3 regions of the Dryocola baronae genome follow, and region 3 is predicted to be linked to each of the others. Evidence: predicted binding sites of a transcription regulator. Region 3 holds the regulator's gene; each other region holds the start of a gene.

Evidence for each region. Region 3 encodes CRP, which controls carbon source genes, mostly activating them, when cyclic AMP is high. Its sites were predicted from a motif close to ATGTGANNNNNNTCACAT; they were not measured.
Region 1: ACSPHG_RS07670 (CidA/LrgA family protein) is a predicted target of CRP. The motif match lies at 5,692-5,709, and genes of this name have one in related genera.
Region 2: drpB (cell division protein DrpB) is a predicted target of CRP. The motif match lies at 4,373-4,390, and genes of this name have one in related genera.

The regions. Positions count from the first base shown of each region.
Region 1 covers NZ_JBINNY010000001.1:1,635,236-1,643,031, reverse strand. Annotated here, with positions in the region: gene ACSPHG_RS07690 (MFS transporter) at 1-342, shown strand, start outside; gene ACSPHG_RS07685 (glycoside hydrolase family 31 protein) at 360-2,723, shown strand; gene ACSPHG_RS07680 (ABC-F family ATPase) at 2,791-4,386, opposite strand; gene ldtB (L,D-transpeptidase) at 4,621-5,541, shown strand; gene ACSPHG_RS07670 (CidA/LrgA family protein) at 5,758-6,159, shown strand; gene ACSPHG_RS07665 (CidB/LrgB family autolysis modulator) at 6,156-6,851, shown strand; gene cdd (cytidine deaminase) at 6,981-7,796, shown strand, end outside.
Region 2 covers NZ_JBINNY010000001.1:1,826,527-1,834,322, forward strand. Annotated here, with positions in the region: gene ACSPHG_RS08495 (methyl-accepting chemotaxis protein) at 1-1,314, shown strand, start outside; tRNA gene ACSPHG_RS08500 (tRNA-Asn) at 1,408-1,483, opposite strand; gene mtfA (DgsA anti-repressor MtfA) at 1,584-2,381, opposite strand; gene ompC (porin OmpC) at 2,617-3,753, opposite strand; gene drpB (cell division protein DrpB) at 4,442-4,696, shown strand; gene ACSPHG_RS08520 (phosphohydrolase) at 4,795-5,490, shown strand; gene ACSPHG_RS08525 (DNA cytosine methyltransferase) at 5,580-6,995, shown strand; gene ACSPHG_RS08530 (very short patch repair endonuclease) at 6,999-7,499, shown strand; gene yedA (drug/metabolite exporter YedA) at 7,500-7,796, opposite strand, start outside.
Region 3 covers NZ_JBINNY010000001.1:4,629,766-4,637,561, reverse strand. Annotated here, with positions in the region: gene argD (bifunctional acetylornithine/succinyldiaminopimelate transaminase) at 1-357, shown strand, start outside; gene ACSPHG_RS22005 (YccS/YhfK family putative transporter) at 400-2,481, opposite strand; gene crp (cAMP-activated global transcriptional regulator CRP) at 2,673-3,305, opposite strand; gene ACSPHG_RS21995 (OsmC family protein) at 3,620-4,024, shown strand; gene ACSPHG_RS21990 (phosphoribulokinase) at 4,053-4,922, opposite strand; gene ACSPHG_RS21985 (YheU family protein) at 5,028-5,246, opposite strand; gene ACSPHG_RS21980 (hydrolase) at 5,248-6,264, opposite strand; gene ACSPHG_RS21975 (LysE family translocator) at 6,326-6,925, shown strand; gene ACSPHG_RS21970 (ABC transporter ATP-binding protein) at 7,076-7,796, opposite strand, start outside.

The DNA.
Region 1 (7,796 bases), 3.0 Mb from region 3:
ACCGGCGCGTTTCTGATGATTTCCCTGGCGCTGGTCGCCATCACCAAAGATCCCTATGTCACCATCGCGCTGATTTCCGTCGGCGGCTTCGGGCACCAGATCATCTCCTGCATGCTGAGCGCCCTGGTGGTGGACTCCTTTGATAAAGGCCAGATGGCGACCGTCAACGGCATGCGCGGCTCCGCGGCCTGGATCGCAAGCTTCCTTTTCTCCCTGCTGATTGGCGTGACCGCCGACAAAATTGGCTACAACCCGCTGTTTATCGCCATGGGCTTCTTTGACCTGATTGGCGCCGTATTCCTGGTTTCTTTTATTGCTGAACGCCGCACCAAGCGCGCCTGATAGATGGATTATGAACGATGAAAACGTTGAAGAACTGGACACTACTGAATTCTGACGCCAACCACGTTGAACTCTGCGTGGACGGCAGGCATCGCCTGAACCTGTTTGTTCTGGAGCAGGGAATGTTCCGCGTGCTGATCAAGCGCGATAACGGGCTGGCGCTGAACCGCACCTGGAGCATCGCGCCGGAAAGCGATGTGCCGTGGGAAGGCCGCGACCGTGAGAGCCTTGCGGGCTTCGCGCTGCCGGGCTTTACGGTGGAAGAGCGCGATGACACGCTGCTCGTCAGCACCGATAAGCTGCGCGTGACCGTCCACCGGCCGCTGTGGCTGGAGTGGGAATACAAAACCGAGGCGGGCGACTGGCAGATGCTGGCGAGCGACCGCCCGACCAGCGCGTACCAGCTAAACGCCCACGGCGACGGCGTGGCACACTATCAACGCCTCTATAAAGAAGAAGCTTATTACGGCCTGGGCGAGAAGGCCGGCCCGCTCGCCCGTACCGGCAAGCGCTATGAGATGCGAAACCTGGACGCGATGGGCTATAACGCCGAGTCCACCGACCCGCTGTACAAGCATATTCCCTTTACCATTACCCGCCGCCCGGACGTCAGCTTCGGGATGTTCTACGACAACCTGAGCAGCTGCTGGCTGGACCTCGGTAACGAAATCGATAACTACCACCTGCCCTACCGCCGCTGGCAGGCGGAATCCGGCGACGTCGATTACTACCTGTTCCTCGGGCCGCGCGTGCTGGACGTCACCAAGGCCTTTGTGCGCCTGACGGGCAAGACGCTGTTTGGGCCAAAATGGAGCCTCGGCTACAGCGGTTCGACCATGCACTACACCGACGCGCCGGACGCGCAGCAGCAGCTGTTGGGCTTTATCCGCTTGTGCCACGAGCACGCGATCCCCTGCGATTCGTTCCAGCTGTCGTCGGGCTACACGTCGATCGGCAACAAGCGCTACGTCTTTAACTGGAACTACGACAAGGTGCCGCAGCCGAAGGCGATGAGCCAGGCGTTCCACGACGCGGGGATCAGGCTTGCGGCGAACATCAAGCCGTGCCTGTTGCAGGACCACCCGCGCTATTCGGAAGTCGCGGAGCGCGGCCTGTTTATTAAGGATTCCGAGCACAACAGCCCGGAGCGTTCGAGCTTCTGGGACGACGAGGGTTCGCACCTCGACTTCACCAACCCGGAAACGGTGAAGTGGTGGCAAAACGGCGTGACCACGCAGCTGCTAGAAATGGGCATCGACTCGACGTGGAACGACAATAACGAATACGAAGTGTGGGACGGCGAAGCGCGCTGCCACGGCTTTGGCGAAGAGATCGCCATCAAGAATATCCGCCCGGTGATGCCGCTGCTGATGATGCGCGCGTCGCTGGAAGCGCAGCAGGCCTTTGCGCCGGAAAAACGCCCGTATCTGATTTCGCGCTCCGGCTGCGCCGGGATGCAGCGCTACGTGCAGACATGGAGCGGCGACAACCGCACCAGCTGGAACACGCTGCGCTATAACACCCGCATGGGGGTCGGCATGAGCCTGTCCGGGCTGTATAACGTTGGCCACGACGTCGGCGGTTTCTCGGGCGATAAGCCGGACGCCGAGCTGTTCGTGCGCTGGGTACAAAACGGCGTGATGCACCCGCGCTTTACCATCCACTCGTGGAACGACGACCAGACGGTGAACGAGCCGTGGATGTACCCGGCGATTACGCCCGCCATCCGCAGCGCCATCGAAACCCGCTACCGCCTGCTGCCGTATTTCTACACCCTGCTGTGGCAGGCCCACGCCGACGACGAGCCGATGCTGCGCCCGACGTTCCTCGATCACGAGCACGACGCGAAAACCTTCGACGAGTGCGATGACTTTATGCTGGGCCGCGATCTGCTGGTGGCAAGCGTCGTGGAGCCGGGGCAGCGCCTGCGCGAAGTCTGGCTGCCGGAAAACGGCGAAGGCTGGTACGACTATTACACCGGCCAGTGGTTTAGCGGCGGGCAAAACGTTGTGCTCGACGCCCCGCTTGAGCGCCTGCCGCTGCTGGTTCGCGCCGGTGCAGCCCTGCCGCACAGCGCGCGCATTACGCACGTGGATGCCAAAGCCGACGACGTGCGCGAGCTGAAAATCTTCCCGCTACGCGGCACGGGCGTTTCGCACGGCAGCCTGTTTGAAGACGACGGCGAGTCCTGGGGATATAAAGAAGGCAATGCGCTGTGGCTGGATTGGGAAATTGCCTGCTCCGCCGAGGAAATCAGCGTGACGTTCAGCCGCAAAGGCCATTATCAACCGGCGTGGAAAGAACTGACGCTGACGCTGCCTGCGGGCGAGACACGGCGTTTGGTGGTGGACGGCGTGGCGCAGGAGAGTTGGAAGCTGTAGGTCGGATAAGCGTTAGCGCCATCCGACATCGCTGCAAAAAAACCGCCGAATTCGGCGGTTTTTTCTTTTAACCATCAATCCCTTTACTGCGCAGGTAATCTTCGTACCCGCCGGTAAAGTCGATGACGCGCTCAGGCGTGATTTCAATGACGCGGGTCGCCAGCGAGCTTACGAACTCACGGTCGTGAGAAACGAAGATCAGCGTGCCCGGGTACATTTCCAGCGCCATGTTCAGCGATTCGATGGATTCCATGTCCAGGTGGTTGGTAGGTTCATCCATTACCAGCACGTTCGGGCGTTCCATCATCAGCTTGCCGAACAGCATGCGGCCTTTTTCACCACCGGAAAGCACTTTGGCTGGTTTTTTGATGTCGTCCTGGCTGAACAGCAGACGGCCAAGGATGCTGCGCACCGCCTGCTCGTCGTCGCCCTCTTGCTTCCACTGGCTCATCCAGTCGAAGACGGTGAGATCGTTTTCAAACTCGTATTCGTGATCCTGCGCGTAGTAGCCGATCTGCGCGTTTTCGGACCATTTTACGGCACCCGCGTCCGGCGCTAATTCGCCGACCAGGGTTTTCAGGAAGGTGGATTTACCCACGCCGTTGGTGCCCAGCACCGCGAGTTTTTCACCCACTTCGAGCAGCATGTTGACGCCTTTGAACAGCGGGCCTTCATCAAAGCCTTTCGCCAGCGCTTCCACTTCCAGCGCGTTGCGGAACAGCTTCTTGTCCTGTTCGAAACGGATGAACGGGTTCTGACGGCTGGAGGCCTTCACTTCGTCGAGCTTGATTTTGTCAATCTGACGGGCGCGTGAGGTCGCCTGGCGTGATTTCGAGGCGTTGGCGCTAAAGCGGCTGACGAAGGATTGCAGGTCGGCAATCTGGGCTTTTTTCTTCGCGTTGTCGGCCAGCAGGCGTTCACGGGCCTGGGTTGCCGCCGTCATGTACTCGTCGTAGTTGCCCGGATACACGCGCAGCTCGCCGTAGTCCAGATCCGCCATGTGGGTACAAACCATGTTCAGGAAGTGACGGTCGTGCGAGATGATGATCATGGTGCTGTTGCGCTCGTTGAGCACGGTTTCCAGCCAGCGAATGGTGTCGATATCGAGGTTGTTCGTCGGTTCATCGAGCAGCAGGATGTCCGGATTTGAGAACAGCGCCTGCGCCAGCAGCACGCGCAGCTTCCAGCCGGGTGCGACTTCGCTCATCGGGCCGTAATGCTGTTCTACCGGAATGCCGACGCCCAGCAGCAGTTCACCCGCGCGAGCTTCTGCGGTGTAGCCGTCCATTTCGCCATATTTGGTTTCGAGATCGGCAACTTTATAGCCGTCTTCTTCGCTCATCTCTGGCTGCGCGTAAATGCGGTCGCGCTCTTCTTTTACTTCCCAGAGTTCTGCGTGGCCCATGATCACGGTGTCGAGCACGGTGAATTTTTCAAAGGCGAACTGATCCTGGCGCAGCTTACCGATGCGCTCGTTCGGATCGAGTGATACGTTGCCCAGGGTCGGGTCTAAATCACCGCCGAGGATCTTCATAAAGGTGGACTTACCGCTACCGTTAGCGCCAATCAGGCCGTAGCGATTGCCGCCGCCAAATTTGACGGAGATGTTTTCAAACAGCGGCTTACTGCCGAACTGCATAGTGACGTTACTGGAAACTAGCACAAAGATGTCCTGATAAAAGAAGTGATGTAATTTGTGATATCGGGCACAGTATGCCATAAGTGCGCATGAGGATCGCGTTGCTTATGTATTGTCTATTATGTAATCAATGTGAAAAAAGTGTGATTTAATCCACATCTGATTTCCCAGAAAGATGCAATGCACATATAATGCGCGGCTGAACCCCATCTGATTCCTAACCAACTAGCCTGTGTGGCCATAAATACTTCGCACAACATGAATATAAAATTACGCTCGATTTTACTGGCATTTGTGGCTGTCGTGTCTTTTAGCAAAACAGCTTCCGCCGTGACCTATCCCCTGCCAACCGATGGCAGCCGTCTGATTGGTCAAAACCAGGTCATTACCATTCCTGAAGGTAGCACCGCGCCGCTGGAAGAGTTTGCAGCGCAGTACCAGATGGGTCTTTCCAACATGCTTGAAGCCAACCCAGGCGTCGATCCGTATCTGCCAAAGCCTGGCACCATCCTGAACATTCCGCAGCAGCTCATCCTGCCGGATACCGTTCATGAAGGCATCGTGATTAACAGCGCTGAAATGCGCCTCTACTATTATCCGAAAGACACCAACACGGTTATCGTGCTGCCTATCGGTATCGGCCAGCTGGGTAAAGACACCCCGATCAACTGGACGACAAAAGTAGAGCGTAAAAAAGCCGGCCCAACCTGGACGCCAACGGCCAAAATGCACGCGGAATACGCGGCAGCCGGTACGCCACTGCCAGCCGTAGTGCCAGCCGGTCCGGACAACCCTATGGGCCTGTACGCGCTGTACATTGGCCGCCTGTATGCTATTCACGGTACCAATGCCAACTTTGGTATCGGCCTGCGCGTCAGCCACGGCTGCGTGCGTCTGCGTAACGAAGACATCAAGTTCCTGTTCGAGAACGTGCCGGTCGGCACCCGCGTACAGTTTATTGATGAGCCGGTGAAAGCCACCGTTGAGCCAGACGGCACGCGCTACATCGAGGTTCACAACCCGCTGTCCACCACCGAAGCGCAGTTCAACTCTGACGAGATTGTGCCAATCAATCTGACCAGCAGCGTGACGGCGATTACCGCTCAGCCGGACGTTGACACCAACGTGGTGGATCAGGCGATCAAAGACCGTTCCGGTATGCCGGTACGCTTGAACTAAGCGATTGACCTCCGGCGGGCGGCGCTACGCATGCCTGCCCATGCACGTTAAGGCGACCTTCTCAGGTCGCCTTTTTTATTTCCCTGTCTAATTGCCCAATCAATTCTGGAACCTTCATTTCTGGAATATTTGGTATGCTCATAAGTCATGATGTGATCGGTAGCACAATTTTAAGTTTAATTGTATGATGAATGCGTTTCTTAAAGGGTCATCTCCATGCGTAACACACTCACCATTGTCTGGCAGTATCTGCGGTCTTTTATCTTAATTTACCTGTGCTTATATGCCGGTATCGCTATCGCGTCACTGCTTCCTATCGCCATTCCGGGCAGCATTATCGGCATGCTGATTTTATTCGTGCTGCTGTCGCTGCAAATCATGCCCGCGAAGTGGGTCAAGCCCAGCTGCCACCTGCTGATTCGCTATATGGCGCTGCTGTTCGTGCCGATAGGCGTTGGCGTTATGCAGTATTACGAGGTGCTGAAGGCGCAGTTTGGCCCGGTGGTGGTGTCCTGTTTTATCAGCACGCTGGTGGTACTTATTATCGTGAGCTGGAGTTCCCATCTCGTTCACGGCGAACGCAAGATTGTCGGTGAGAGCGAGGCTGACAAAAAATGATGCAATCTATCTGGTGGTCCCTGCCGTTAACGCTGCTGGTGTTTTTTGGCGCACGCAGGCTTGGCGCGCGTTTTAAATCGCCGCTGCTCAATCCGCTGCTGGTTTCGATGGTGGTGATCATCCCTATTCTGATCTTCACCGGCGTGTCTTACACGAGCTACTTTAAGGGCAGCGAGGTGCTGAATGACCTGCTGCAACCCGCCGTCGTGGCACTCGCCTTTCCGCTCTATGAGCAGCTGCACCAGATCCGGGCGCGCTGGAAATCCATCATCACAATCTGCTTTATCGGCAGCATGGTGGCGATGATAAGCGGTACCGCCATTGCGCTGTACATGGGGGCAACGCCTGAGATTGCGGCCTCCGTCCTGCCAAAATCCGTGACGACGCCGATTGCGATGGCCGTAGGCGGCAGCATCGGCGGCATCCCGGCCATCAGCGCGGTTTGCGTGATCTTCGTTGGGATTTTGGGCGCGGTGTTCGGCCACAGCCTGCTGAACCTAATGCGTATTTCCACCAAGGCTTCACGCGGCCTGGCGATGGGCACGGCCTCTCACGCTTTGGGCACCGCCCGCTGCGCCGAGCTTGATTTTCAGGAAGGCGCGTTTAGCTCGTTGGCGCTGGTGATTTGCGGGATCATGACGTCGCTTATCGCCCCGTTCCTTTTCCCGGTGATTCTGGCGCTGTTTCGTTAAAACTTGCGAGAGATCGCGCATTTTCATTTTTTATTTCATTCGTTGCATTTGCAATTAGATACGGATCACATATAAAGCCTCTATAGCGCCGTACACTACGGCTCCAATACCTATTAGAGGCTAAGAAACATGCGTTCTCGTTTTCATGCTGCTTTCACTCAGCTCCCGGCTTCGCTGCAGGCGGCCCTGCAATCCCTGCTCGCCGATGACCATTTCCCGGCCATGTTCGGCGCGCAGGAAGTAGAGGCGCTGAAAAAGCAGACGGGCCTGGATGATGATGCGCTGGCTTTCGCGCTGCTCCCGCTTGCTGCCTCATGTGCCCGTGCGGAACTCTCTAATTTCAACGTCGGTGCCGTTGCACGAGGCGTCAGCGGTAATCTCTATTTCGGCGCGAATATGGAATTTGCTGGCACCACCATGCAGCAAACGGTTCACGCCGAGCAAAGCTCCATCACCCACGCCTGGATGCGCGGTGAAAAAGGCCTCGCTTCCGTGACCGTTAACTACACGCCGTGCGGCCACTGCCGCCAGTTTATGAACGAGCTAAACAGCGGCGTGAAGCTGCAAATCAACCTTCCTGGCCGCAGGCCGGCAACGCTCGGCGACTACCTGCCCGATTCTTTCGGTCCGCGCGATCTTGAGATAAGCACGCTGCTGCTGGACGACGTTGACCACGGTTTTGCCCTCCAGGGCGATGAGCTAAACCAGGCCGCAATTGTTGCCGCGAACCGCAGCCACGCGCCTTACAGCAAAGCGCCAGCGGGCGTGGCGCTTGAGCTACGCGACGGCAAAATCATCTCCGGGAGCTACGCTGAAAACGCCGCGTTCAACCCGTCGCTGCCTCCGCTGCAGGCCGCGCTGAACCTGCTGAGCCTTTCCGGCTACGACTACAGCGACATCCAGCGCGCGGTGCTGGCAGAGCGCGCCGATGCCCCGCTGACCCAG
Region 2 (7,796 bases), 2.8 Mb from region 3:
AAGCGGATGACCGAGATCAGCGCGCGCATCACCCAGGTGCTTGAGGAACTCAACAAGGCGCGGAGCGACGATCGTTCGCTACGGGCGTTGCAGGATATTGCGGCGGTGCGCAAAGAGTACCTTGATTCCCGCTTCCGCATTTTACAGGCGGTGCAGCGAAACGATCGCGCGGCGGCGCTGGACGAAATGATGACCACGACCGTCCAGGTGCAGGAAAAATACAAGGCGAAGGTGCAGGCGCTGATCGCAATCCAGAACGAGCAGATGAACGCCGCGGGGCAGCAGGTGGATGGGGATTACCACACCAACCGGGCGCTGCTTATCGTGATAACGCTGGTGAGCATCGTGCTGGCGGTGGCGATCGGCCTGTTTATCGTGCGATCCATTACGCGCCCGCTGAGCCAGGCCGTGGAGTTTGCCCAGGCCATTGCCGACGGCGATCTTACCCGCAGCATCGATACTCATCATCGCGATGAAACCGGCGTGCTGCTTGGCGCCCTGATGGCGATGAAGGTGCGGCTGCAGGATATCGTGCGTGAGGTACAGCGCGGTTCGGAGAATATCTCTACCGCGGCGGCTCAGATTGTGGCGGGCAACCAGGATCTGGCGGCGCGCACCGAAGAGCAGGCCAGCTCGGTTGAGGAAACGGCGGCCTCCATGGAGCAAATCACCTCGACGGTCAAAAACACTTACGATCACACCAACGTGGCGACGCGCCTGTCCGCCGATGCGGCAAGCGTGGTGAAGAAAAACGGCCAGATGATGTCGCAGGTGACCAGCAAAATGCGCACCATCAACGACACCTCTAACCGCATGTCGGACATTATCAATCTCATCGATTCCATTGCCTTCCAGACCAATATTCTGGCGCTTAACGCCGCCGTGGAAGCGGCGCGGGCGGGCGAGCACGGGCGCGGTTTTGCCGTGGTTGCCGGGGAAGTGCGGCAGCTCGCGCAGAAAAGCGCCTCGTCGGCGAGCGATATCCGCAGCCTGATCGAAAACTCAACCCTGCAAACCCGCGAGGGGATGGACCTGGTTGAAACCGCCAACCAGCAGATCAACGGCATGGTGAGCAACGTCGAAGAGATGGACGGCATTCTGAGCGAGATTAAACAGGCGAGCCAGGAGCAGACCGAAGGGATTTCGCAGATTAACGTCGCCATCGGCATGATTGATACAACCACCCAGCAGAACTCCTGCCTGGTTGAGCAGTCTGTTGCGGCGGCGGCCTCGCTCAACGAGCAGGCGCAGCATCTGCGCGAGATGGTGAAAGTGTTCCGCCTGGAGCAGGAGCATGGCGGGCAGTTTGCCTGAGTGATGGGGCGGGCAGGCGAGAGCTTGCCCGTTTTGTTTCTGAAGCGTAAAAGCAAAAAGCCCGCTTAGTTTCCTAAGCGGGCTTCTCTAATTTGGCTCCTCTGACTGGACTCGAACCAGTGACATACGGATTAACAGTCCGCCGTTCTACCGACTGAACTACAGAGGAATCGTGTGAACGAGGCGAATATTAGCCTCGCGGCCAAAAAGAGTCAATGGCAAAAATAACGTATTGATTCGAATGAGCAAATTAAATTCAATTTGCCGAATTAATGCACCGTTTTACCGTCCGGTTCGTGGGGGTTTTCGCGCGCGCGAAGGCGTTGCAGAGGGTCCTGGCCGTAGAACAGGCGAAACCGCTGGTAAAGGGAAGGGAACCGCGGGGCGAATAGCTCTGGCGCGCTGAAGAAATACTCCGAAAGCACCGCAAAACATTCCGCAGGCTCCGTCGCCGCGTAGGCGTCGATGCTGGCCGCGTTTTCGCCCACCAGATCGATTTCGTCCTGAATGCTGTTCATCGCGGCGTGCAGATCCTGTTCCCAGGCCGCCACGTCACGCAGGCCGATCAGCGGCACGCCGCTCGCGCGATCGCCGTTGCGCATGTCGAGCTTATGGGCGACTTCGTGAATAATGAGGTTGAAACCCGAGGCGTCGAAGGAGTCCTGCACGTCGAGCCAGTTGAGAATAATCGGCCCCTGCTGCCAGCTCTGGCCGGACTGCACCACGCGCTGATTGTGTACCAGGCCAAAATCATCCTGCCATTCGTCATCGACCACGAACGGCGCGGGGTAAATCAGCACCTCGTGGAAACCGTCTAGCCATTCGAAGCCAAGCTCCATCACGGGCAGGCAAAACAGCAGCGCGATGCGGCTGGACTTAAGATCGTCGAGTTCAAAACCCTGCAGGGGAACCAGCCTTTTTTGCTGTAGGAAACGATCGGCAAGACCAATAAGTTTCTGCTGCTCTACGGGCGTTAATGCCGCAAGGACGGGAATAGCTAGCGCTTGCTCCCAGGGCAAAGCAGAGACAGTGGATGAACCAGTTATTTTCCAGGGCCACTTAATCATGTTTCTTGCTCGCAAAGTCATTGTTTGAAAAGGACAAGGAGGGGGTTGCTCTCGCGACCATTATTCAAGCACTTAATGAATTTTACTTCAACGACGTGGGTCACAGTGAGCCGTCGCTGCAGGGACTATTTATAGCGCCAGATTTTCCATCAAAGCCACCACTATTTTATGCGTTGACGGAGGACGGGCACAAAAAAGCCCGCATGCGCGGGCTTAGGCGGTAAGTTCTAAAAGATTAGAACTGATAAACCATACCAATACCTACAACGTCATCGGTAGCGATGCCGGTTGCGGCGTAGAACTTGTCGTCTTCATCCAGCAGGTTGATTTTGTAATCAACGTAGGTGGCGAAGTTTTTGTTGAAGTAGTAGTTCGCGCCAACGGAAACGTATTTAACCAGGTCTTTGTTGTTCCAGTCGCTGTTGCCGTTAAAGTCTTCAGTCAGACCTTTACCTTTAGACTGCAGGTAAGAGATCTCTGGACGCAGGCCGAAGTCGAACTGGTACTGGGCGGTCACTTCAAAGTTTTGGGTTTTGTTGGCGACGTATGATTCGCTGTTACCGAATGGCGTCATGTTACGCGCTTCAGCGTACATGGCAGCCAGGTAGATGTCATTTGCGTCATATTTCAGACCAACGGTCCAAACATCGGCTTTTTCGCCGCGAGCGGTAGTGCCTGATTCCTGCACATTGGTGCGGTCAGAAGAAGCGAATGCTGCCCCTGCGCTCACGCCCATATCAAAATCATAGGTAGAGGAAAGACCCCAGCCGTCGCCATTGTCATTGCGGACATTGCTGCCTGAACGGTTGTTGTTACCTTCCTGCCCAAAGTTAGCGCTTGAACCTTCGTTAGAACCCTGGTATTGCAGCGCGAAGTTCCAACCTTCAACCAGACCGAAGAAGTCAGTGTTGCGGTAGGTTGCCATGCCGTTGCCACGACCCGTCATAAAGCGATCGGAATCGGAATAGGTATCACCACCGAACACCGGCAGCATATCGGTCCATGCTTCAACGTCGTACACAACGCCATAGTTACGGCCATAATCGAAAGAACCGTATTCAGCAAATTTCAGGCCGGCATAACCTAAACGAGTCCAGGATTGGTTGCTGCCTTCGGCGCTGTCTGCCTGAACGTTGTATTCCCACTGGCCGTAGCCGGAAAGATCGCTGGTGATCTGGGTTTCACCTTTAAAGCCCAGGCGCACATAGGTATCGTCGCCATCGGAGCCAGCATTGTCAGAAAATAGATGACGGGCATCAACTTTACCGTACAGATCCAGTTTGTTGCCGTCTTTATTATAAATCTCTGCTGCGTTTGCAGCGCCCATGGTCAATAAAGCAGGGATAATCAGTGCCAGTGCTGTTCTTTTCATATGTTAGTCCTTTTAATCATAATATTTATGTATAAAACGTTGTTAGTATCCTCAACAACGGCACTATCCTATATAAAGAGTTCATTGTTTTAGAATGTAAATTTGTAACACAATGATTTAAATAAACACGTTTTGTTACATTTTGAGCATTGGTAACTCTATGTTTTTATTGTGTTAACTGTAAATTATATCTAAATGCGATAAATAGGAGATATATTTCAAACTATGATTATTATTTGGAGTGATATTTTACAGAGGGGGCTGAAAATTAGAAATAAAAAAACCGGCAGTTTTACCTGCCGGGAAAAGTTAACTTAAGCATATAGAAGCGATATTGCTAGAAGGAGAGAAGCACATATAAAGGTAAAATAACGAAAGAGAGTATTATCCTATTTATTTTTTCGTGCAATACATATCGGCAAAAATAATTTAATTGAAGTGAGCGTGAATCATTATTTAAAAATTAGTTTATTAGTGGCGAGGCTGCCCGCATCCGTCATGAGGCCCTTCGCTCATTCAGGGGAAAAATGCGTTTACGCGCCTACTCTTTCATCAATGTCTGTTCTAAGCTTGATTCATCACAAAAAAATATGTAGTTGGCTGTCATGCAGCATGAAATTTGTGATAAAAATCACATCCGAAGCCGGTTCTACCGCTATACACATTATGATTTGCTGAAGAGAAGGTTATGTCGAACGTTAAGGATGCGAAGCCAACCCGTACGCCGGGTGGCAAAATAGCGCTGTGGCTATTTTATGGATTTTGCCTGTACATCGTCTGGGCAATGGTGCGTTATTTCTGGGTAGTCAGCGATGTCTCCGGCTCGTTTGGCGGCAAACTGCTCGGCGCGCTGCTGGGGCTTTTAGTGCTGGGTTCGGTCGCCGCCGTGCTTGGCTGGGTGGCGTGGTTTACGCGCGCTCGACCGGATTTTCATCGGGAATAACGTTCCCGGCGCATCGCGCTCCTCGCGGATAGCTTGCTAATTTTGTGATCCTGTACTCATATTAGTTACCGGGTTTAGCAACGAATCGAGGAGTACGTATGCCGATAGCCCAATGGCAAGCGCGTTTTGAGCACTACCTGCACCGCAACTGGCTGCAGGATGATAAAGCCCATGACGTTGCGCATTTCCATCGCGTGTGGAAAACCGCGCAGCGCATCATGGAGGGCACAGAAGCCGACCGCCTGGTCGTGCTCACCGCCTGTTACTTTCATGACATCGTCAATCTGCCCAAAAATCATCCCGAACGGCATCTCGCTTCGACCCAGGCTGCGGCAGAAACCCTGCGCATTCTTGACCAGCAGTTCCCCGATTTTCCCCATGAGCTATTTGATGCCGTCGCGCACGCCGTCCGCGCGCACAGCTTCAGCGCGGGCATAGCGCCGCAAACGCTGGAGGCTAAGATCGTACAGGACGCCGACCGGCTTGAGTCCCTCGGGGCGATTGGCCTTGCGCGCGTGTTTTACACTTCCGGCGCGCTGGGGCGGCCGCTGTTTGATAGCGAAGACCCGCTGGCAAGCCGCCGCGAGCTTGACGACGCCACCTACGCGCTCGACCACTTCCAGAAAAAACTGCTGAAGCTGCCCGAAACGATGCAAACCGAAGCGGGCAGGGAGCTTGCGCGCCTCAACGCCGACTTTCTCGTGCACTACATGGCGAAACTGTGCGCCGAGCTAAAAGGCGATTACCACGATCTCGACGACAGCGTGCTGGCCAGGTTTTCCCCGCTACGTTAGACCCGCGCCCGCACCGTGCGGGCCTTTCCATTCTCTCTGGGTCAAATCAGTGATAAAGTTGCACTTTCTTTTCCCCTCAAGGGCCCTCAATGGACGACCTCGACGCGATTGCAGAACACCTCTCCGTACAGGCTTTACGCCAGCAGCAGCAGCAGCAGGAAGAAGACCACGCTCTGGTCAGCCGCATTCTTGAAATCTACGATCAGAAAACGGTGGCGCACCATCTGCGCCAGGTCAGCGGCGACTGGACGCGCGAATCGCTCAACCGCTGGGTTAACCGCAAGTCCGCGCCGCGTGCCTTAACCTCCGTTGAAGTGAAGATGCTTAACAGCATGCTGCCAACGCCTCCTGCGCACCACGGTAAGTACGCGTTTCGCTTTATCGATCTGTTTGCCGGTATCGGCGGCATCCGCAGCGGCTTTGAGGCGATCGGCGGGCAGTGCGTGTTTACCAGCGAATGGAACAAACACGCGGTGCGCACCTATAAAGCCAACTGGTACTGTGACCCGGAGCAGCATCATTTCAACGAAGATATCCGCGACGTGACGCAAAGCGACCGCACGGATCTCAGCGATGAAGAGGCCGCCGCGCACATTCGGGCGACGCTCCCCGATCACGACGTGCTGCTCGCAGGCTTTCCGTGCCAGCCGTTTTCGTTAGCCGGCGTGTCGAAAAAGAACGCATTGGGCCGCGCCCATGGGTTTGCCTGCGAAACGCAGGGCACGCTGTTCTTCGACGTCGCCCGCATTATTGATGCCAAACGCCCGGCTATTTTCGTGCTGGAAAACGTTAAAAACCTCAAGAGCCACGATAAGGGCAACACTTTCCGCATCATTATGGAAACCCTCGACGGCCTGGGCTACGAAGTGGCGGATGCGGCGGTCATGGGGCCGGGCGATCCGAAGATAATCGACGGCAAAAACTTCCTGCCGCAGCACCGGGAACGCATCGTGCTGGTGGGCTTCCGCCGCGACTTGAACCTGCATCAGGATTTCACCCTGCGCGCGCTCGATAAGCTTTACCCGCAGCGCCGTCCGACCTTTGGCGAGCTGCTTGAGCCGACGGTGGATGCCAAATACATCCTCACGCCGACGCTGTGGAAGTACCTCTATAATTACGCGAAAAAGCACCAGGCCAAGGGCAACGGCTTCGGCTACGGTCTTGTAGACCCGACCAATCCCGCCAGCGTGGCGCGAACGCTGTCGGCGCGTTACTTTAAGGACGGCGCGGAAATCCTCGTCGATCGCGGCTGGGATAAGGCGCTGGGCGAGCAGAGTTTCGATGATGCGGACAACCAGCTGCGCCGCCCGCGTCGCCTCACGCCGCGCGAATGCGCCCGCCTGATGGGCTTTGAAGCGGTGCAGGGCAAATCCTTCAGGATCCCTGTTTCGGATACTCAGGCCTACCGTCAGTTCGGAAACTCGGTTGTCGTCCCGGCCTTTGCCGCCGTGGCAAAGCTGCTGGAAGACAAAATCAAACAGGCCGTGAAAAAGCGCCAGGGGTAAGATATGGCCGATGTTCACAGTAAGGCAGTGCGCAGCAAGAATATGCGCGCCATCGCCACGCGCGACACGGCCATTGAAAAACGCCTCGCGGGGCTGCTGGCCGAATGCGGATTCGAGTTCCGCGTGCAGGACGAGCAGCTCGCGGGCCGCCCCGACTTCGTTATCGATAGCCACCGCTGCATTATCTTCACCCACGGCTGCTTTTGGCACCATCACGACTGCTACCTGTTCAAGGTGCCCGCCACGCGCACCGAGTTCTGGCTTGAGAAAATTGGCAAGAACGTAGAGCGCGACAGGCGAGATATCCGCCGCCTGCTGGGTGAAGGCTGGCGTGTGCTGCTGGTCTGGGAGTGTGCGCTACGTGGGCGCGAAAAGCTTAGCGATGAAGCGCTGGGCGAAAGGCTTGAAGAGTGGGTTTGCAGCGGCGGGCATCATGCCCAAATTGATACGCTCGGGATTCACGAGCTCAATGACGACGGGTGGCAAACGCCACCCGTCGTCTAATTATCTTTCCATCTCACACGGCTTCACCACCGGCTTTGGGGGCAGCAGATATTTCCCCAGCGTCACCAGCACCACCGCAAAGATAATCACCCCCAGCGCCAGCCATTCCACCGGCGACAGGCTTTCCCCCGCGAAGCCGGTGCCTAACAGTACCGCTACGACGGGGTTAACGTAGGCGTAGCTGGTGGCGACGGCGGGGGCGACGTTGCGGATCAGGTACATATAGGCGCTAATGGCAATGATTGAGCCGAACAGCGCGAGATAGCCAACGGCCAGGAAGCCCGCCGTGGTCGGCAT
Region 3 (7,796 bases):
CCGCTGGCCTGCGCGGTGGCGGGTGCGGCCTTTGATATCATCAATACGCCGGAAGTGCTGAAAGGCGTAACGGCAAAACGCGAAAAGTTCGTTGAGCATTTGCAGCAGATCGACAAAGAATACGACGTGTTCAGCGATATTCGCGGCATGGGCCTGCTGATTGGCGCGGAGCTTAAGCCGCAGTACAAGGGCCGCGCGCGTGAGTTCCTTTATGCAGCCGCACAGGAAGGCGTTATGGTGCTGAACGCGGGGCCGGACGTGATGCGCTTCGCGCCGTCGCTTATCGTTGAAGAGGCGGATATTGCCGAGGGTATGCAGCGTTTTGCGAGCGCCGTCGCGAAGATTGTTAAAGGGTAGATATTTGCGGAATTCGGTGGATGGCGCTGCCGCTTATCCACCCTACGAACGTCGCAAGCGTCTGCTGAGCCAAATGCCATGATGCGGGCGCTGACGCCATGCCACTGACGAAATGGTGTGCATGGTGTTGAGGTGCCCCAGAACCCGCTGTAAATGCTGTTCCATCGTGCTTAGCGGCCCGGTCGGCAGCGCCTCTGAATCCAGAATCACCGCGTCTTTCGTTTCCCCCGGTCCGTCATATTCCAGACGCTGCTGGCACCTTTGCAGCGCGACTTCACAGGCTTGCAGGTAGCGCTGCGCCAGGTCCGGCGTCAGCATATTGTGCTCGCGGGCAAGCGTCGTCATCGCGTTGATATGCTCGACGATAAACTGGCTGTGCGTCACCCATAGCTTCATGTCATCCAGATAGTGCGAGTTGAAGCCCGGCTCCTGCATCGCCTGGTTGAGCGAGTTAAACAACGCGTTGTGCGCCTGGTTGACCTTCATGCGCTGCCAGGCCAGCGGCGTCGGCTGCGGGTCGTGGCTTAGGATCAGCCGTATTGCTTCCTGGTCGGTTTCCAGCGCGTCGTGGGCGTTCTGGCGCAGCAGGCCGCTTTGCCACTGCGGCCACAGCCAGATCATGCCGCCAAAGGCAATCAGGCAGCCGAGCAGGGTATCGATCAGACGCGGCACGATGTATTGCTCGGCGCTAAGCGTAATCAGCTGCAGCGTGTATACCGCGGTGACGGTAAAGCCGATGGTGGCCCAGCCGTAGCTTTTGCGGATAAACAGGTAGCTCACCAGCGTAATGAGCAGCATCGCCACCAGCGTGTAGCTTTCCGGAACGTGGAAGTGGAGAGTGATCCCGGCAATCGTCAGGCCCGCCATGGTGCCCGCCGAACGGTGCAGAATCCGCACGCGCGTCGCGCCATAGCCGTTTTGCGTGACGAACATGATGGTCATCAGGATCCAGTAGGGCTTGGGCAGATGTAAAGATGCGCCCAGCAGGCTGGCGACGGTGAGCATGACGCCCAGCCGTGCGGCGTTGCGCAGCGCCGCCGATTTGAAGGAGAGATAGCTTTTTAGCGCGGGCCACAGCGGCAGGCGGCGCTGGCGATCTTCCATCAGATCGCGGACGTATAAAGGGCGCTGGGTGCGCAGCACGCGCGCGATACGGCTGAAGTGGTAGTGGCAGAATTGCCCGACCGGGTTGTCCGGGTTTTGGCGGGCGATTTTTTCCAGCGCCGCGATCTGTTTATCCATATCAAAGCGTCTGGGGTAGCGGTGATAAAGGATGTCGTCCGCCAGCACGCGCAGGCGAGACGCGATGGTTTGCGCGTTCCAGCGGATCACCGCTTCGGCGTGGCTTTGTTCAACGAGTTTCTGCACCTCTTCGGGCTGGTGCAGGCTGACGGAGATGTGCTCCTGGAGGTCGAGCGCCACCTGGAAAGCGCGCAGCAGGCGTTTGTAGCCGTTCTGCTGGTTAGCCGCCAGCATGTGCAGCTGCTGATAGCAGACGGTAATCAGATCGACGGCTTTTTGCTGGCGGGCCAGCAGCGGGGGCAGCGCCTTTTCCGGATCGGTGTGCTGCGTCAGCATGCCGTATTTTGCTTCGCAGTATTCGGCAAGCTGGCGGTAGAGCAGGCTCAGGGATTCGCGAAGCGGCTGCTCGCGCCACATCCAGAACCAGAACCAGTTAAAGACGCCGTACCAGATGGTGCCGGAAACATACAGCAGCATCGGTTTCCAGATAGGCATGTTCCCGGCCATGCTGAGGGTGAAGATCGCCGCAATCAGCGAGGCGGGGAGCAGGCGGGCGTGCAGGGCGCTGATTTCCGCGGTTACCCCGAGCATCAGCGCCATCACCATCAGAATTATGGGCAGCGGGATCGAGGTGTAGAGCAGAAGAAGCTGCATGATCAGGCTGCTGAGCGCAAACAGGCTGCCGCCGATAATCAGCCGCTTGAAGAAGCGTCGATGGGGGGTGTCCAGGCCAGCAATGTTGCAGCAGGCGGGAACTAACGAGAAAAGCAGGCCGTTTTGCAGGCTGCCCAGCACCAGGCCGACGGCCACGGGTAAACATAACACCAGCGTCTGACGCAGTGCGTAGTTAACCTCAGGATGATAAATAAGTCGGCGCCACATAGACTCGTCATACTTCAAGTTACAGGGGTGTTGGCTGCACTCACTCGCCCCGGTCACTTACTGGAGTAAGCTCCTGGGGACTCCCTCCCTTGCCGCCGACCTGTAACTCGAATTATTTAGAGCGGGCAAAGGGAGTTTTAGAGACAAAAAAGGCGTATTGCCGAAGCGATACGCCTTTTTGGAAACGGAAATTAACGAGTACCGTAAACGACGATCGTTTTACCGTGCGCGGAGATCAGATTTTGATCTTCCAGCATTTTCAGAATGCGGCCTACGGTTTCACGGGAGCAACCCACGATCTGACCGATTTCCTGGCGGGTGATTTTAATCTGCATACCGTCCGGGTGGGTCATGGCGTCTGGCTGTTTCGCAAGGTTCAGCAGCGTTTGAGCGATACGGCCGGTTACGTCGAGGAAGGCAAGGTTGCCCACTTTCTCTGACGTGACCTGCAGGCGACGGGCCATCTGGGAAGAGAGGCGCATCAGGATGTCTGGGTTAACCTGGATAAGCTGGCGGAATTTTTTATAGGAAATTTCAGCCACTTCGCACGCGGTTTTCGCGCGAACCCAGGCACTGCGCTCCTGGCCTTCTTCAAACAGGCCTAATTCACCGATGAAGTCACCCTGGTTCAGATAGGAGAGGATCATTTCCTTGCCCTCTTCATCTTTGATCAGCACGGCCACGGAGCCTTTGACGATGTAGTACAGCGTCTCTGCTTTTTCACCCTGGTGAATCAGCGTGCTCTTCGATGGATACTTATGAATGTGGCAATGGGACAAGAACCATTCGAGAGTCGGGTCTGTTTGCGGTTTGCCAAGCACCATGCGCGGTTATCCTCTGTTATAAACTGGCTACCAAAGACAGGATGCAAAACCTCCTGCCCGGCGTTGCAATCGTTAGAATATTTCCCACCTGGGGGAAATGGCCAGCAAGTCAATCTTGCCGCCTGTAATTAGTGATGTCCAATGCATACATACATCACGTCAATGTATCGAATGTAGCATCCGGATTGTTTTAGCATAGCTTTTGGCAAGTGTCTCCTATTGTCTCGTTTCAGCATGACGCAGGTCGCCTTCCGTTGCGACAATTGCTGCATCCGCGTACTCTGGAAGGAAATTTCTTAACAGGAGTAAGCAAAATGCAGGCACGAGTTAAATGGGTTGAGGGGTTAACTTTCCTGGGCGAATCGGCGTCGGGTCACCAGATCCTGATGGACGGAAATTCAGGCGATAAAGCACCCAGCCCGATGGAGATGGTCCTGATGTCGGTCGGCGGCTGTAGCGCCATTGATGTGGTGTCTATTTTGCAAAAAGGCCGCCATAACGTGACGGATTGCGAAGTGAAGCTGACCTCCGAGCGCCGCGAAGAAGCGCCGCGCCTGTTCACCCACATCAATCTGCATTTCATCGTGACCGGCAAAGATCTGAAGGACAATGCCGTGTCCCGCGCCGTCGACCTGTCGGCGGAGAAGTATTGCTCGGTGGCGTTGATGCTTGAGAAAGCCGCAAACATCACGCACAGCTATGAAGTGATTGAACTGTAATACGTGTCCTGGGCGGTATTTTGCCGCCCTAAACGACTTTTCTGCCTTCCGCCAGCCGTTGCACCAGCGGCGTCATTATCAGCTCCATTGCCAGCCCCATTTTGCCCCCCGGCACCACCAACGTATTGATGTGTGAAATGAAAGAGCCTTGCAGCATCGCCAGCAGGTACGGGAAGTCGATGTTATCCAGCCCGCGGAAGTGAATCACAACGAAGCTTTCGTCCAGCGACGGAATGCCGCGCGCGGCAAACGGGTTAGAGGTGTCTACCGTCGGGACGCGCTGGAAGTTGATATGGGTGCGGGAAAACTGCGGCGTAATAAAGTTGATGTAGTCATCCATCGATCTGACCACGGAATCCATCACCGCCTCCCGTGAATGGCCGCGTTCGCTGGTGTCGCGCACCAGCTTCTGAATCCACTCCAGGTTAACGATGGGCACCACGCCGACCAGCAAATCCACATAGTTGGCTACGTCGTGCTGCGGGGTGACCACACCGCCGTGCAGCCCTTCGTAAAACAGCACGTCTGTAGGTTCAGGCAGCGGCTGCCAGGGCGTGAAAGTCCCGGGGATTTGGTTCCACGGCACGGCTTCGTCATAGGTGTGGAGATACTTGCGGGATTTCCCCTGGCCGCTGCGCCCGTATTCGGCAAACGTCTGCTCGAGCAGCCCGAAGTCATTGGCCTCTGGCCCGAAATAGCTGATGTGACGGCCCAGGTCGCGCGCTTTACGAATCGCCATGTCCATTTCTGGGCGGGTATAGCGATGGAAGCTGTCGCCTTCGACTTCGGCGGCGCGCAGGTTGAGCTGTTGAAATATCTTACGAAACGCAAGGCTTGTGGTGGTCGTTCCTGCACCGCTGGAACCCGTGACGGCAATAACCGGATGTTTGGCTGACATAAGGCAACAACTCCATGGATATTCGAAGGGACTGTCACAGCGGGTGGATGGCGAATGCACGTATCCACCCGACGAAGGGCCTGAAGATGATTTTATTGCTTTAGATTAGCCGCGAAACTGCCCGCGAGGCATGATATTTACCGTCTCATGCAGCTCTGACCACACCAGCACCGCTTCGCCGCTTTGTAGCTGTCGCTTCACGTCGGCAACCTTCTGCGACAGCGAGCGCTCTTGTTCACCATAATCTGTACCTTCGCGTAATACAAAGGATTCGATGAGATTGTCGAGGGTCTCGGCGTCAATGTCTTGCCAGGGAATAATCATCTCAGTTGTCCAGATATCTTGTTAACCAGTCAGGGATACGCTGCTCGAGCCACATTTCCGGTTTGCGCAGCGTGCCGCCCACAAAGCCGACGTGTCCGCCGTGGCTTGTGAGCTGATATTCAATATTTGCGGGTAACGATGCTTTATCAGGAATGACGTGGTGATCCATAAAGGGATCGTCTTTGGCGTGGATGATGAGCGTCGGCTTGGCGATGTCCGGCAGCAGCGGCATGGCGCTGCACTGGCGATAATAGTCCAGCGCGTCGGCAAAGCCGTGGATTTTGGAGGTGATAAGATCGTCAAACTCGCGGATGCGGCGCACGCCCTTGAGCTGCCTTAAGTCCACCGGCAGCGTGCCGGGATAGCTGCGCAGCTTGCGCGCGGCGTTCTTTTTCAGCAGGTTGAGAAGATAGCGCTGGTAGAACCGCGAGAAGCCTTGCTCCATGTGATAGCAGCACTGCTCGAGCATCAGCGGCGCGGAGACAACGACGCCGGCTTTTAGGGTGCAGTCCGCTCCCTGTTTTGCCATCAGGCAGGCCAGCATGTTGCCCCCCAGCGAGAAGCCGACCGCCGCCGTTGGCACTTCGCCATAGCGCTGGTTCAGCCAGCTGAGGAAGTAGGTGCCGTCCTCGGTTTCGCCGGAGTGGTAGATGCGCTTCATGCGGTTTGGTACGCCGCTGCATCCCCGGAAGTGCATCACCACGCCCAGCCAGCCGCGATTCTGCGCGGCCTCGATCAGGCCGTGTGCGTAGGGGCTGTGCAGGCTGCCTTCCAGACCGTGAAAGACCACCAGGCGCGGCTTATGCGCCGCCAGGCGCGGGTCTTCGCTCCACGCGAGATCGACAAAATCCCCGTCCGGCATATCAAGACGCTGCCAGTGGGGCTTAAATTTGACTCGACGGCGGATAACACGCGGCAACATGGTTTGCAGGTGAGGGTTACTCATTCCGCGCATAGGGCGGAATTGCTGGCCGTCATCATGATTAAAATTCAATTCTGCAGGACTTGTCTGATCCATATCACACTGTTAGTTTCATTTAGTTTGCTAATCAATTCTTTGGGTGTGGAGCACCCCTTTCATGGAAACGCTTTTTTTCTCAATGCTCGGCTTTCTTTGGGTGGCAGCGATTACCCCTGGCCCCAATAATACGTTACTTACCTCATCAGGGGCTAATTACGGTTTTATCCGCAGCCTGCCGCTGATGATTGGCATCATGCTCGGCATGCAGTGCATCCTGCTGCTGGTGGCCTGCGGCGTGGGCAGCCTGATTCTGATTTACCCCGCCCTGCACCTTATCCTCAAGATTGCCGGGAGCATTTATCTTTTGTGGCTGGCCTGGAAAATTGGTACGGCGAGCTACGAGCGTTTAGAAACCGATTCCCCGCCGCCTGCGCCTATTCCCTTCTGGCAGGGCGGCCTGCTTCAGGTCATCAACCCAAAAGCGTGGCTCATGGCGCTGGGTGCGGTAGCGAGCTTCAGCCTTGCGGGTTCACAGTATCTGCATTCGGTGGTGCTAATCAGCATCGGCATTGCGCTGGTGAATATTGTGGCAGGCGTTATCTGGATTGCCTTCGGCAGCCTGATAGGCAAGCTGCTGCGCAGCCGCCGCGCTTGGGCGATTTTTAACGTATTTATGGGCCTGCTAACCGCCGCCTGCGTGCTGCTGATCTGGCGTTAGCCCGCGCGTTATTTGTCGGGTGGCGGCTTACGCCTTACCCGACCTACATGCGAACCGTAGCGAAGATAAGCGATAGCGCCTTACCCGACCTATTCGCGAATCGTAGGGTGGATAAGCGTTAGCGCTATCCACCAAAAATGTCGGATGGCGTTATTCGGACTGCATCATTTGCTCAAGCTGTTCGTGCGCGTCCAGCCACTCCATTTCACACTCTTCCAGCGCCGATTTCACCTTCACCTGGGTTTGCAGGCATTCGGTCATCTCAGCTTTGCGGCTTTGATCGTAAATGGCGCTGTCAGCCAGCTTCTCTTCAACTTCAGCAAGCTGCGCGTTCAGCTTTTCCATCTGCTTTTCAAGCTGGGTGATTTGTTTACGCAGCGGCTGGGTTTGCGTGCGCAGCTCTGCTTCGCGGCGCTTCTGGTCTTTACGCGCCTGCGCGCTGTTGACGTTGTCTTTCGCGCCGTCTTCCTGCTGGTTGTCCTGCTTTTGCAGGTCGCTGAGCCACTGCTGGTAGTCTTCCAGATCGCCGTCGAAGGCTTCGACCTTCTGATCGTGGACAAGGTAGAGATCGTCGGTGGTGGAACGCAGCAGATGACGGTCGTGCGAAACCACGACCAGCGCGCCTTCGAAATCAATCAGCGCTTCGGTCAGCGCCTGACGCATGTCGAGATCCAGGTGGTTGGTGGGTTCATCGAGCAGCAGCAGGTTAGGGCGCTGCCAGACGACGAGCGCCAGCACCAGGCGGGCTTTTTCGCCGCCGGAGAAGCGCGCCGTTTGCTCGGTGACCTTATCGCCCTGGAAGCCAAAGCCGCCGAGATAATCGCGCAGCTGCTGTTCCAGCTCTTTCGGCGCAATGCGCGCCAGGTGCTGA